2 regions of the Ensifer sp. 22460 genome follow, and region 1 is predicted to be linked to the other one. Evidence: riboswitches for the same ligand, from Rfam matches in the RefSeq annotation. Region 1 holds a riboswitch; the other holds the start of a gene.

The links. Region 1 has a riboswitch for FMN ahead of ACTJKM_RS06330 (DMT family transporter). Riboswitches for the same ligand answer to the same signal wherever they lie in the genome.
Region 2: another riboswitch for FMN. It lies ahead of ACTJKM_RS05340 (6,7-dimethyl-8-ribityllumazine synthase); the one in region 1 lies ahead of ACTJKM_RS06330 (DMT family transporter).

Annotation. Positions count from the first base shown of each region.
Region 1 is NZ_JBQENZ010000004.1:89,786-96,947, forward strand. Features, by position in the region: gene ACTJKM_RS06315 (methyl-accepting chemotaxis protein) at 1-1,418, shown strand, start outside; gene ACTJKM_RS06320 (MarR family winged helix-turn-helix transcriptional regulator) at 1,637-2,116, shown strand; gene ACTJKM_RS06325 (esterase-like activity of phytase family protein) at 2,199-4,394, opposite strand; gene ACTJKM_RS06330 (DMT family transporter) at 4,483-5,397, opposite strand; FMN riboswitch at 5,476-5,641, opposite strand; gene hupB (DNA-binding protein HupB) at 5,767-6,042, opposite strand; gene lon (endopeptidase La) at 6,263-7,162, opposite strand, start outside.
Region 2 is NZ_JBQENZ010000003.1:221,728-228,889, forward strand. Features, by position in the region: gene ACTJKM_RS05320 (ABC transporter permease) at 1-859, shown strand, start outside; gene ACTJKM_RS05325 (ABC transporter permease) at 856-1,638, shown strand; gene ACTJKM_RS05330 (ABC transporter ATP-binding protein) at 1,650-2,711, shown strand; gene ACTJKM_RS05335 (TfoX/Sxy family protein) at 2,807-3,151, shown strand; FMN riboswitch at 3,630-3,780, shown strand; gene ACTJKM_RS05340 (6,7-dimethyl-8-ribityllumazine synthase) at 3,872-4,345, shown strand; gene ACTJKM_RS05345 (low temperature requirement protein A) at 4,724-6,007, opposite strand; gene derI (D-erythrulose-4-phosphate isomerase) at 6,164-6,604, opposite strand; gene ACTJKM_RS05355 (triose-phosphate isomerase) at 6,648-7,162, opposite strand, start outside.

The DNA of each region.
Region 1 (7,162 bases):
AGGCGCAGAGCGTCTTCAAGGTCGAGATGCGGGAGACCGAGCAGAAGGTCGACGAGGCGATCAAGGAAGTACGCGCGCTCAACGTCGCCGGCGCCGACGCCGCGGTTGCAGCAAGCTCGGCAACGCACGACCAGATCCGCATGATCGAAATCGCAGTCATCGCCGTCGCGGCGATCATCGTGCTCGGCGCCATTCTCTATGCCGTGCGCGGTATCGCCCGCCCGATCCAGATCATCACCCGTTCGATGGCGCGCCTTGCGGAAGGCGACACGGACACCAGCATCCCCTACGGTGCCCGCAAGGACGAAATCGGCGAGATGGCCCGTGCCGTCGAAGTCTTCCGTCAGGCGGCAATCACCAACCAGCAGCTCGAAGCGGATGCCCAGACACAGCGCGCCCAGGCTGAAGCCGATCGCCTGCGTCTGACCGAGGAAGCCGAAACGGCGGCACAGCGCCGCCTCCAGGAAGCGACGGCCGGTCTTGCTGGCGGCCTGCGCCGGCTTGCCTCCGGCGATCTCGCCTTCCAGCTCGACGAACCTTTTGCACCGGACTTCGAGCAGCTCCGCCACGACCTGAACCAGGCCGTCGCCCAACTGGCCGATACGCTTGCCGCCGTTTCGGCCAGCTCCGGCAGCATCGACAGCGGTGCGCGCGAAGTCAGCCAGAGTGCGGACGACCTGTCGCGTCGGACCGAGCAGCAGGCAGCCTCACTGGAAGAGACGGCCGCTGCGCTCGACCAGATCACCGTCAATGTCGGCAATTCGTCGAAGCGCACCAACGAGGCCCGTGCCGTCGCCGGCCAGGCAAACGAAAGCGCCCGCAAGTCCGGCGCCATCGTCTCGGGCGCGGTCGATGCCATGGGCCGGATCGAGCATTCGTCGAGCCAGATCTCGAACATCATCGGCGTCATCGACGAAATTGCATTCCAGACGAATCTTCTGGCGCTGAACGCCGGCGTCGAAGCAGCCCGCGCCGGCGATGCCGGCAAGGGTTTCGCCGTCGTCGCTCAGGAAGTCCGCGAGCTTGCCCAGCGCTCGGCCAATGCGGCCAAGGAGATCAAGGACCTGATCCGCAACTCCGCTGTCGAAGTCGAAAGCGGCGTCCGGCTCGTGCGCGAAACCGGCGAGGCTCTCCGCACCATCGAAGGCTTCATCGTCACGATCAACCAGCACATGGATGCGATCGCCATCTCGGCGCAGGAGCAGTCCGCCGGACTGTCGGAGGTCAACACCGCCGTGAACCAGATGGATCAGGTGACCCAGCAGAACGCAGCCATGGTCGAGGAAGCCAATGCCGCAAGCGCCACGCTTGCCCAGGAAGCCGGCCGCCTGCGCGAGCTGATCGCCCGCTTCACGCTGGAAGAGGCTCAGGCCTACGGCTACGCGCCGTCGGCCGGCTCGACACGCCGGGCGGCATAACCACGACGCACGCCGTGCTTGGTTTTTCGCGGGCGGGTTCGAGACACGAAATTCTTGACAAACCGACAGAAACAGCCGCCGGAAACGGCGGCCGTTTCTTTGCCTCCAAGTGCTTACCGTGAAGTCTCAGAGGTTTCTGTCGACAAAGGTGGCAATTGTAACTATCACTAATGTTACTGCCATTTCACATGGCACCTCATGAAATTCCAGCGACGATCATGAAGAAGACATTTGAAGTTTCCGATAGACTGTTCGAGCTCTACCACCGGGTTCACCGGCTGGTGAACGAATCGATGACCGAAGAAGGCGTGTCGCTGGCACGCAGCAAGTTCCTCTTCTTCCTGAGCAAGCTCGGTCCCTGTCGCTCGACCGATATCGCCTGTGCGCTGAACTTCGCGCCGCGCACGGTCACCGAGGCCATCGACGGTCTGGAACGCGACCGCCTGGTGATGCGCAAGCCCGATCCCGAGGACCGGCGCGCCAAGATCGTCTCGATTACCGAAACGGGTCGCGTCGTGCTTGAAGCCGCAGAGCATCCACGCAAGCAACTGCTCGAGGAAATTTTCTCGGCGCTCGACGACGAGGAACTCGATGCCCTCTACGACATCGTCGGCAAGCTGGTCGACAGGACGGATGAGATCCGCAAGCGCAAGGATGAGGCCGAAGAAGCGGCGGCGCAGGTCGCTGTCGCCCGCTAGTCGCTATTTCCTACCAGTCCGAAACAGAAAGAGGCCGGGACATCATGTCCCGGCCTCTTCCGTTTTCTCCGGGCGTTAACGCTTACATCGCGTTGATCGCGCCAATGGAGAAGAACAGGGTTTCGCCGGAGGAGTCGTCGACACCGTCATTGTCGGTCACGACATAGCCATTGCCGGCTGCATCGACTGTGAAGCCCTCGACCTTGTCGACGACATAGCCGTTGAGCGCCTTCAGGTCGGGAATGAGGTCACGAACCTCCTCCTTCTTGACGACAGGCAGTTCGCCACCAAGTGCTGCCGGCTTCAGTTCCGTCAGCGCGACGCGGTAGATCTTCTTGAGCTTGGCTGCCTGGCCGATCAGGTTGTCGCGCTCGATGATGTAGGCGTAGTCACCATGAACGGAGATTTCCGACAGGCCGACCCAGCCGTCACCGGCCTTTTCCAGGGGGTAGCGCACGGCACCCCACTCTTCGCTCTTCGGCTTGTAGGAGACGAGCTTGACGAAGCCCTTCTCGTCGTCCTTCCATTCGCGCTGAACAGCCATCCACAGCGTCTGGTCGTCGCCTTCGCCAACAACGGTGATGCCTTCGAAGCCGAAGCGGGTTTCGCCGGCGCGCAGCGCCTCAGGCAAAGCGATTTCCTTCTTGATCTCGCCCTTCTTGTTCACGTGGAAGAGCGCGTGGCTGTAGAGCTTGTCGGAATTGCCTTCCGATGCGAGCCAGAAGCCCCCTTCCCCGTCATTGGCGATGCCTTCGATGTCGAGCTTCTGAGCCGGTGCGCCGTCACGGGTGATGGCGAGCGTCTCGGTGATCAGCGCCGGCTTCTGGGTGGCGTCGATGGTGAAGATCGTCGGCTGCGACGAGAAGACCGAGTCGTTGACGGCGCGCAGGAAGCCCGGCTTGTCCGAGACGGCAGCAAGACCGGAGAGTGCACCGAAGCCGATCGGCAGCCCGTCCTTCTCGGCGGAGTGGATCTGCGGATAGGCAGCTTCGCCTTCGCCGCGCTCATAGATCATCACATGCGAACGCGCGCCGCCGTCCTCGACGAGGTCGACTTCATTGGCGGTCGCAAGCAGATTGCGCGACGGGATCGCGACGGCGCCTTCCGGCGAGATGCCCGACGGCAGCAGTTGCAGCAGTTCGGGCTCCGCACCCGTATCCTTGTAGACGCCGACGACGGAAGCGCGCTCGGCGAGCAGGAAGAACAGGTTGTCGTCGCCGAACTTGGCCGCTTCCAGCCCCTCGGGCTCCGCGCCCTTGGCCGACGAGCGCTTTTCCGGGTAGTGGCCGATCGCGGCAACGGCATGCTCGAAGCTCGCGCCCGATTCGTAGAGCACCTTGCCGGTGGTGTCGAAGATCGTGAAGCCGCGCGAGCCGCCTTCGTAGTCACCTTCGTTGGCAACGACGATGCGGTTATCGTCGAGCCACTTCACCGCATCGGGCTCGCGCTTGCGGCCCGGCTGCTCGTCCTTGAAGGCGATGGCGCCGTTGCGCTTGATGTCGATATCCTTGAGGTCGACGGTGCCAGCAGAGAAGTGCGTCTTCACCGTCGCAGTCTTGCCGTCGATGACGACGATGTGGTTGTTCTCCTGCAACGTCAGCGCAATCTCGTCCTTGCCGTTGAAGGAGACGAATTCCGGCTCCGGATCTTCGCCAGCGATTTCGGCAAGACCCGTCAGCGTCACGCGCTTCAGCGAGCCGCAATCGGCAACGCCGTCCTTCAAGGACAGGATCACCAGATCGCCGGCCGGCATCTGCGGGATCTTGCCGTCGTTCACTTCCTCGTCGCGCTCGTTTTCAATGGCGATGGCCGCAAGCGTACGGTCCTTGTTGACGGCAACCGAGTCCGGCTGACCGCCGAGATCGCAGGTCGCATCCACCTTCTTCGACGCCAGGTCGATGATTGCCAGAAGACCGGAAGGCTTGACGAAGCTTTCGCGCGTGTTGACCGCAACGAGCGCCTTGGCGCCGGCAACGGTAACGGAGGTCGGCTCACCGTCGAAAGAGATTGTGCCGGCTGCCTTCGGCGCCTTGGCATCGGTGATGTCGATCAGGCCGACGCGCTCGCCCGGGCTGTCGGAGTAGATCAGCGTATTGCCGTCTTCGCTGGCCGTGATGATCTCGGCGGACGTCGGCGCTTTGCGCGCGTCACCATCAGGCAGATTGTCGGCAACGGCAAAGGACGCAATACGATTGAATACAGGTTCAGCCGCCGCAGGAAATGCCACCGAAGCAAGAAGGACGGCCGCGAACGCGGTCACGCGCGAAGTAATGATCATTGAAATCCCCCATGGAGAATACTGAAAACATGGGGGTTCTGCGCGACTGCGATGACAGCCGAATGACACCGGCCGGGTTTTACACCGTTCAGGTTGCAACAGCCTCCCGTTCGCGCCGACTCTCGTTGCGCATGATGAACAGTGACGCGCCAAGGATCAGGACCGCACCGAACCAGAGATAGCCTGTCGGTGCGTAACCGAAGACCAGCCAGCCGGCAAAGACATTGAGCGGCAGCTTCAAATCATCGAAGGGCTGCACATAGGCGGCGTCGGCAACCGTATAGGCGAGCGTCAGCAAATATTGCGCGAACACTGTCATGACCCCGGCGAGCACGAGAAGGCCGAGCGCCATGCCCTGCGGCACCGCGAAACCGGCCGTGAGCGCAATGGCGCCATTGATCGGGGTCAAAAGGACAAGCAGCCAGATGGTGATGGTTTCGGGACGCTCGCTGCTCGTCAGGCTCTTGGTGATGAGCGACGAGGCGCCCCAGAGCAAGGCGGAGAGGATCGGCAGCAGCGCTGCCCAGGTGAAGCTGTCCGACCAGGGTTCAAGAATGATCATCGCACCGGCAAATCCGACCGCGGTCGCGGTCCAGCGGGCCGGACCGACGCGTTCGCCGAGAAACAGGCGAGCGCCAAGGATGATGAAGAACGGCGAGGTCATCACCAGGGCAATCGCCTGCCAGATCGGCACATGCGCAAGGCTGGAGACCCAGGCCCCGACGCCGAAGGCCGCGAGGGCCACGCGCACGACGTGGCGCCACGGGTAATCGGTGCGCATCGCCGAAAGTCCGACGCGCCGCAGGAACGGCAAAGAAAAGAGAAGGGCGAAGGCATATTGCCAGAAGGCCGTGGCGGCAGCGGGAAAGCCGAGTTTCATCGTCAGCCATTGGGTAACGACATTGAGCCCGGCGAAGGCAATACCGGCCAGCACCATGAAGCCGGCACCGGCCATGGCGCGCGAGGAGGACAAACCGAGGGAAGTCTGATTCATGTCACGCATCCTGAGAAATGGACAAACACAAATCAGGACGCATGAGCGCACGGCACGACGCCGGGCAGCCCTGCTCTTCGTGCCGACGACCATTCTCTTTCATCCGGACTATGACCGTCGGCTCCGGAATTGCACCGGATCTGCTGACCCCTTCCCCGCTTCAAGAGAAAGGCGCTCGCGGGCTTGGGTCACCGCATGATGTTGCAGCGCCCTTACCGCCGGTGGGGATTTTCACCCCGCCCTGAGAATGGGCAAGCCGTAGAGCAAATGGCAGGAGGCCGCAAGGGCAGCCCCCCGGAATGCGAAAGGGTCCGGCTTTCGCCGAACCCTCGAATACCTGGACTGCCGGCCTCGTGTCCGGCCGCCAAGCAAATCTGATCAGCCGTTGACGGCGTCCTTCAGGCCCTTGCCGGCCGTGAACTTCGGCACGTTGCGGGCCGGGATGTCAACTTCCGCACCCGTGGACGGGTTGCGGCCCTTCGAGGCTTCGCGGCGCGAAACCGAGAAGTTGCCGAAGCCGACCAGGCGAATGTCGCCGCCGCTCTTCAGCTCGCCCTGGATGGTCTCGAAAACTGCATCAACTGCAGAAGATGCGTCGGTCTTGGAAAGTCCGGCCTTCTCAGCAACGGCAGACACGAGCTCATTTTTGTTCATGTTTCCACCCCTTTCAGATTGGTTCGAAACGACTGTGTTTTAAGCCGCGGCGGCTTGCGCATCGCCCGCGTCTTGCCTTTCCCAATTGCGCCTAATCCCTTGGAATGCAAGGCTTGCAGGGCGCTTTTACAACAAAAAAGACCGGCCAGAGGCCGGTCTTCCCAATTTTTCTGCAAAATGGGCGCCGCGTGAGGTCGCTGCGCCCATTCACCGGCACTTTTTAGTGGGCGATCGAGGTGCCTGCTTCGTCCTGCGAATCAACCACTGCGACGGTTGCCGGCTCCCTTGCCGGGTCCCATTCGATCGGTTCCGGCATGCGCGCCAGAGCGTGTACAAGCACCTCGCCCATCCGCGAAACCGGGATGATTTCGAGCGCGTTCTTCACGTTATCCGGGATCTCGGCGAGATCCTTCGCGTTCTCTTCGGGGATCAGCACCTTCTTGATGCCTCCCCGGAGCGCTGCCAGCAGCTTCTCCTTGAGACCGCCGATCGGCAGCACGCGGCCGCGCAGCGTGATCTCGCCGGTCATCGCGACGTCCTTGGAGATCGGGATGCCGGTCATGATCGACACGATCGCGGTTGCCATGGCGACACCGGCCGACGGACCATCCTTCGGCGTCGCACCTTCCGGCACGTGCACGTGGATGTCGCTCTTGTCGAACATCGGAGGCTCGATGCCGAAATCGATCGCCCGCGAGCGGACATAGGACGCCGCCGCCGAAATCGATTCCTTCATCACGTCACGCAGGTTGCCGGTGACCGTCATGCGGCCCTTGCCGGGCATCATGACGCCTTCGATCGTCAGCAGTTCGCCGCCGACCTCGGTCCAGGCAAGACCCGTGACCACGCCGATCTGATCGTCGCGTTCGGCTTCGCCGTGACGGAAGCGCGGAACACCAAGGTAGTCGTTGATGTTGTCCGCCGTGACTTCGACCGTCTTCGTCTTGCCCTTGATGATCTCGGTCACCGCCTTGCGGGCGAGCTTCATCAATTCGCGCTCGAAGTTACGAACACCGGCTTCCCGCGTGTAGGTCTGGATGACCGCCATCAGGGCTCCGTCAGTCACGGAGAACTCCTTCGGCTGCAGCGCGTGGTCGCGGATCGCCTTCGGCAGCAGATG
Region 2 (7,162 bases), on a different contig from region 1:
CAGCCCGCCGGCGCGTCGCCTACCGCTTCACTGGCTGGGCATTCTGCCCTTTGCCGCCTTTGTGACGCTGTTTCTGATATTGCCGACGGCAAAGATCGTGGTCGGCGCCTTTCAGACACCGGATGGCAGCTTCACGTTCGAGAACATCCGTGGCCTGTTCACGCCCTCGATCCTTGCGGCCTACTGGATCTCGATCAAGATCAGCATAGCCTCGGCGCTCCTCGGCTGCCTGATTGGCTTTGCCATGGCCTCGGCCATTGTCTTCGGCGGCTTGCCGAAGGGCATCCGCGGGCCGCTTCTGACCTTTTCCGGCGTTGCCTCCAACTTTGCCGGCGTGCCGCTCGCCTTCGCCTTTCTCGCTACCCTCGGCCCGGTCGGCATCGTTACGGTGTTCCTGCGCTCGAACTTCGGTCTCGACCTCAGAATGCTCGGCTTCAATCTCCTGTCCTTCTGGGGGCTGACAGTCACCTACCTCTTTTTCCAGATCCCGCTGATGATCCTCATCATCACGCCGGCGCTCGACGGCCTGAAGCGCGAATGGCGCGAGGCCGCCGAAATCCTCGGTGCCACCGGCCTGCAGTACTGGCGCATGGTCGCCTTCCCGATCCTGCTTCCCTCGCTGCTCGGCACGCTGGCGCTGCTCTTCGCCAATGCCTTCGGCGCCGTTGCGACCGCGATCGCGCTCACCGGCTCGTCGCTGTCGATCGTGCCGATCCTGCTGTTCGCCCAGATCCGCGGCGACGTGCTCGGCAATCCGCATCTCGGCTATGCGCTCGCCTTCGGCATGATCGTCGTCACCGGCATTGCCAACGCGATCTACATCTGGCTGCGCGGCCGCAGCGAAAGGTGGCTGAAATGAAGAAGATCTGGGCCTGGGGGGCCCTGGTTTTCGGCCTCCTCTATTTCACCCTGCCGCTCATCGGCATGACCAACTTCTCCTTGAAGATGCGCCGCGGCGAATATTCCTTCGACGCCTATCAGAAGGTTTTCGCCGATCCGCGCTTCCAGGAAACCTTCAGCTATTCGGTGCTGCAGGCGCTGTTCACCATCGTCTTCGGCGTGCTGCTCGTCGTACCTACCGCCTATTGGGTCCGGCTGAAGCTGCCGCGGCTGCGCCCCTATATCGAGTTCATCACGCTTCTGCCGCTCGTTATCCCGGCGATCGTCATCGTCTTCGGCTATATCCGGCTCTACAACACCTCGAGCTGGCTGCCGCTGACGGGCTCGCTGACGGGGACCAACATCCTCCTGATGTTCGGCTACGCGACGCTCGCTCTGCCCTACATGTACCGCGCGGTCGACACCGGCCTTCGCACCATCGACGTCGCCACCCTGACCGAGGCCGCCCAAAGCCTCGGCGCCGGGTGGGCGACGATCCTCGCCAAGATCATTCTGCCGAACGTGCTCGTCGCGGTGCTTTCAGGCGCCTTCCTGACCTTTGCCATCGTCATCGGCGAGTTCACCATGGCGGCACTTCTGAACCGCCCGGCCTTCGGCCCGTACATGCAGCTCTTGGGCGCCAACCGCGCCTATGAGCCTGCCGCACTCGCCGTTATCGCATTCGGCATCACCTGGGGCTGCCTCGGCCTCATCCAGCTCGTCTCGCGCTTCCAAAAAAGCGCGCCTCCCAAGGCCTGAGGACCGCACCCATGAGTTTTCTGTCACTCACCAGCATCAAGAAGTCCTTCGGCCCTGTTCACGTCGTGCACGATTTCGACATGGACATCGAGAAGGGCGAATTCGTCTCCTTCCTGGGTCCGTCCGGCTGCGGCAAGACGACCGTCCTGCGCATGATCGCCGGCTTCGAGACACCCTCCGCCGGCTCTATCGTGATCAACGGCAAGGACCAAGGGTCGTTGAAACCCAACCAGCGCAACATCGGCATGGTGTTTCAGGCCTATGCGCTGTTTCCGAACATGAACGTGCATGACAACGTTGCCTTCGGCCTCAAGGTCGCAGGCACTGACAAGTCGGAGATCGACGCACGGGTGAAGCAGATGCTCGGGCTGATCAAGCTCGAGCACCTGGCGGACCGCTTCCCCTACCAGCTCTCCGGCGGCCAGCAGCAGCGCGTGGCGCTTGCCCGCGCCATTGCGGTCAAGCCGCAGGTGCTGCTGCTCGACGAGCCGCTTTCGGCGCTCGACGCCAAGATCCGCGTGTCGCTGCGCGAAGAAATCCGGCAGATCCAGCAGCAGCTCGGCATCACCACGGTCTTCGTCACCCACGACCAGGAAGAGGCGCTGTCGATCTCCGATCGTATCGTCGTCATGAATGCCGGACGTGCCGACCAGATCGGCACCCCCTTCGAGATCTACAACACGCCGTCAACGCGCTTCGTCGCTTCCTTCGTCGGCACGCTGAACATCATCGAGGGCAAGGTCGCGGATCCGGCCTCGGGCGCCGTAACGATCGGCAACCAGCAGGTGGCTCTGAAAGACCCGATTGCCGGCATGAAGGGTGGCGACAGCATCTCGCTGGCGTTGCGCCCTGAAGCGGGCTCGATTGCCGAAGGGGCGCAAGGCGATACGGCGCTTGCCGGCGAGGTCGTCTCGACGAGCTTCCTCGGCTCGGTCATCCGCACGCGGCTTCGCGTCGGCGGCGATGTCATCTCCTTCGACATGTTCAACAATCCGGGCGTAACCCCGCCGGTCTCGGGCGACAACGTCACCCTGCGCTTCGCCGCCAAGGACCTGCTCGTTATTCGCGAGTAGGCCTTGCAGAAGACCGATGAACGCTGGCGCGCAGGGCGCCAGCGAGTATGCAGCGGTTCGTTGCACCATTGCCGGAGACCCGCGAGGTTGCAATCATGGCCAAGGCTGAACCAAGCGCCTTCGTCAGGCATATCCAGGATGAACTCTCCGATCTCGGGCCTGTTCAGATTGACCGCTTCTTCGGCGGCTGGGCCTACGTCGTCGCAGACAAGCGCTTTGCCGTCAGCATCAAGGACCGCCTCTATTTCAGGGTTGATCAGGCGCTGAAAGACGCGCTTATCACAGAGGGTTGCCAGCCGTTCACCTATGAGAAGGGCGGCAAGACCGTGGTCGTGCATCGCTTCTACGAAGCGCCTGTCGACTGCCTCGACGATCGCGACGCCCTTCTCCATTGGGCCGGGAGGGCACTTTCAGCCGAAGACGACGAACTGCGCGGATAGCGCTTCACCTTGCCACCCATAAACAGCAAGGCGATGACAAAGACACACGTGATGGGATACCGCCCAATCGCGGATGCCTCAAGAACCCAAAGCTTCAGCTTGAGGTGCTCACTGTCGGGTTTCGTGGGGAGTTTTGCCAATCGGAGCGCCTTTCTGTCACCAAAAGAAAAATTGATGAAGGCTGCTTCTGCTTCGCACTAACTATGAATCGTCCTGGGTGCGCAAGTGGTTTCTGGGTTCTCGTCCCCAGGTGAGGAACCGTTGATATCTCGCGCTTGTTATTCGACCTTTCCACAGGTGATGCATCGATCCCCGACAGCTGATCGCCCTGCAGATAAAGTCGGCCGCAGCCAGCGCGAAAATACCGGAACGAGAAAGAGTTTCTCGCGCTCCGGCCGGACATGCAAAAATCTGTCGTGATTTCCCCTCTTTTCGTCGCGCCGTGCGTTTGATCGCTCGCAGGCGGACTATATAGTCGCGTTGTTCTCAGGGCGGGGCGAAATTCCCCACCGGCGGTAGCGGCCGAAAGGCCGAAGCCCGCGAGCGCTCTGGAGCTTACGCTCCAGAGGTCAGCAGATCCGGTCGAATTCCGGAGCCGACGGTCACAGTCCGGATGGAAGAGAGCAAGCAGGAACGTGGGCCCAGCGACGGGACCTCGCGCGCATGCATGTTCGCCCGACGGGATCATTGGAAACGCCAAACCCTGAAAGGCTTGAGACCATGACCATTTTTTCCCACCCCGCCGCCAAGATCGCGATCGTCCGTGCCCGCTGGCATGCCGATATCGTCGACCGCTGCGTCGATGCCTTCGTCGCGCAATGGACGAAGCTCGGCGGTTCGGCTGCCGACGTTGAGATCTTCGATGTGCCGGGCGCGCTCGAAATCCCGCTGCATGCGCAGACGCTGGCAAAGACCGGCCGCTACGCCGCGATCCTCGGCACCGCCTTCGTCGTCGACGGCGGCATCTACCGCCACGACTTCGTCGCCGGCACCGTGCTCGACGGCATGATGCGCGTGCAGCTCGACACCAATGTGCCGGTGCTTTCGGCCGTACTGACACCGCACAATTTCCAGGAAAGCGAACCGCTCATTGCCTTCTTCCGCGAACACTTCGTCACCAAGGGCACGGAAGCCGCCAACGCCTGCTCGCAGATTTTGGATGCCCGCGCCAAGCTGGCGCTGGTCAACGCCTGATCGTCTGCGGCTCCGAAGTGAGCCTGCCTGGCGGGTGCGCCGTAAGCGCGCTGCCCCTCATCCGGCCTGCCGGCCACCTTCTCCCCGCTTGCGGGGAGAAGGACACGCGTGGCTCCTTGTCACCCAAACTCATCCTCTCTCGAGAACGGCCGGCCCCCCTGAGGTCAATCAGAGCCATCCCGCCAGCGAGAGCTCTCGTCCCCTCGCCCCGCCTGCGGGGAGAGGGTTAGGGTGAGGGGCAGAATTGCTCTCAGATCATGCCGAACTCGCAGCCCCCCGGAACGCCACAAGCACTCCCGTTGAATCAACTTGTGAGCCACCTGATTCAAGCCGGCAGCCCCAGCCGATAAGCCCCTGTCTCGACTCTCAAATTCGCGCCTACCGCGCCGCCTCGCCGTCCTGCAGGCTGCGCTCCAGCGCCGCCATCCGGTGGCGGTGGCCGCCGGCCTCGTAGCCGACGATGGTGACGACGGGCGCGAGCGTCAGGATGATCAGGCACATCGCCATATCGAGCCCAAGCATCGCCACGACGACGGACGCGATCAGCACCAGCGCCGTGCCGCAAAGCAGCCAGAGATGCAGCCGGTTCGTCTGCCGCAGCAGATACGCGTACATCGCGTAGAGCAGGCCGATGTAGAGTCCGACTGGAACCGCGACCGTCAGCACAGTTGCGACCGAGCTGATATGGGCCTTGTGCTCGATATAATAGGCCGCCACGTGCAGCCCGGCGCCGGTGGCGACTATCGCGGCGAAGATCGGTATGTGGCCATAACCCCAGACGAAGGACCGCTTGAGGCGGTGGTGGTGCAGCACCTCGGCGCTCGGCAAAAGGAAATAGATCCACCACATGCCGAAAGTGAGCCCGGTGCCGGCGAGGCAGACGAGCGCAACGTCGAGGTTCCAGCCCTCGCCCTCGACCACGGCAGAGATCGAGGCGACCGTTCCGACCACCCCTTCCCCGAGCGCGATGATCGCCAAGAGCCCATAGCGTTCGGCGATGTGATGCGCATGCCAGGGCGTGCCGCCATAGTGCATCTCGGCAATGTAGGGGCCGAGCATCTCGATCGCCGTCAGCGCGACGACCATGGCAAAGGTCACCGCCAGCGAGAAGTCGAAGAAGATCAAAACGATCCAGCCAAGCTGGGCGACGCTGATCGCCTTCACATAGGCCATGCAGGCTTCCCGCCGCGCCGGATCCTGCCGGCTGGCGCGCAGCCACTGGAAGACCATCGCGACGCGCATGACGACATAGCCGAGCACCATGACGCCGTTGTTGAGGTGCTCGCCCTTGTCGATCGATTCGAACATCGGCGGCAGGCCGATCGCCAGGATCAGCACGCCGACCATCTGCACCATGGTGACGCTGCGAAAGATCCAGTCGTCGGTGTCGTAGGCCGAAGCGAACCAGCTGAAGTTGATCCAGGCCCAGCAGATGGCGAAGGTGGCAAAGCCGAAGCCGATCAGCCCTGCGGTGAAGTGGCCCTCGGCGAAGAGATGCGCGAGCTGCGAGGCGGCCAGGCTGAAGGCGATGACGAAAGTGAGGTCGAACAGGAGTTCGAGTGTCGTCGCAGTCCTGTGATGTTCGTGCGTATCACGTCCACTCATGCGCGCCACGTGGTGGTGAGCGCTCGGATGCGGTTCAGTCGAGGTTGCTTCGCTCATGCGGTAAGGTCCCTGCTGACGATCTGCAAGCATATTCAAATATTTGCGGAAGCGTCGTCAAGGCGTGGTGCGCGCCAGATACGAAAACGCCCGGCATCTCTGCCGGGCGTCTCGTCACGATGCCTGAGGGAGGATCAACGGGCGTCGCGATGTTCTTTATGCCTTGGCAGCATCGAGACGGTCGATCGCTTGCACGTTGCCGGCCGAAGCGCCCTGCGGATCGAATTCGGACGCAAGCCAGGTATCGACGATCGATTTCGCCAACTCCGGCCCGATGACCCGCGCACCCATGGTGATGATCTGGGCGTTGTTCGACTTCGCCGCACGCTCGGCCGAATAGGTGTCGTGCGTCAGTGCTGCACGGATGCCCGGCACCTTGTTGGCGGAGATGCAGACGCCGATGCCCGTGCCGCAGAACAGGATGCCGCGGTCGTGCTTGCCCTCGACGACCTGCTGCGCCAGCTTCTGCGCGAGATCCGCGTAAAAGCCGGACTGGCTGAGGTCTACGACCTCGACGTCGGCCCGGCCCGCGAGATGGGCGGCAATGACGTCCAGCAGGGGCTTGCCGGCGCTGTCTGCCCCGATTGCAATCTTCATGATTGTTCCTTTCCATTCTTCAGGAACTGCCGCGGCCGAAGGCTCAGATCGCCTTTACGACACGCTGCAGAATGTCGAGATAGCCAGTGACGTCCCAGGCGGAGCGACCGATGAAGAGGCCGTCGATATGCACCTGCGCGATCAATTCTTCGCAGTTGCCGGGATTGACGCTGCCGCCATAGAGCACCGGCACGCGCCGGCCGAGCGCCGCTTCGGCGACGTCGGCGATGCGCTTGTGGCGCTCGTCCGCATAGTCCGATGTCGCGGGAATGCCGTTGACGCCGATCGCCCAGACCGGCTCGTAGGCAAGCAGGATGGTCGCCTGCTTCGCCTCGCCTTCGAGAAGCGCCAGTGCGCCTTCGACCTGACGCCTCAGCACCAGATCCGCCTCGCCCGCTTCACGCTCGGAAAGCGTCTCGCCGATGCAGATCAGCGGCACCAGACCATGGCGCACGGCGGCTGCCGTCTTCAGGCCGACGGTGCGGTCGGTCTCGCCGAAATGCTCGCGCCGCTCGCTGTGGCCAAGCTCGACCACGTCGACGTTGCAATCCGCAAGCA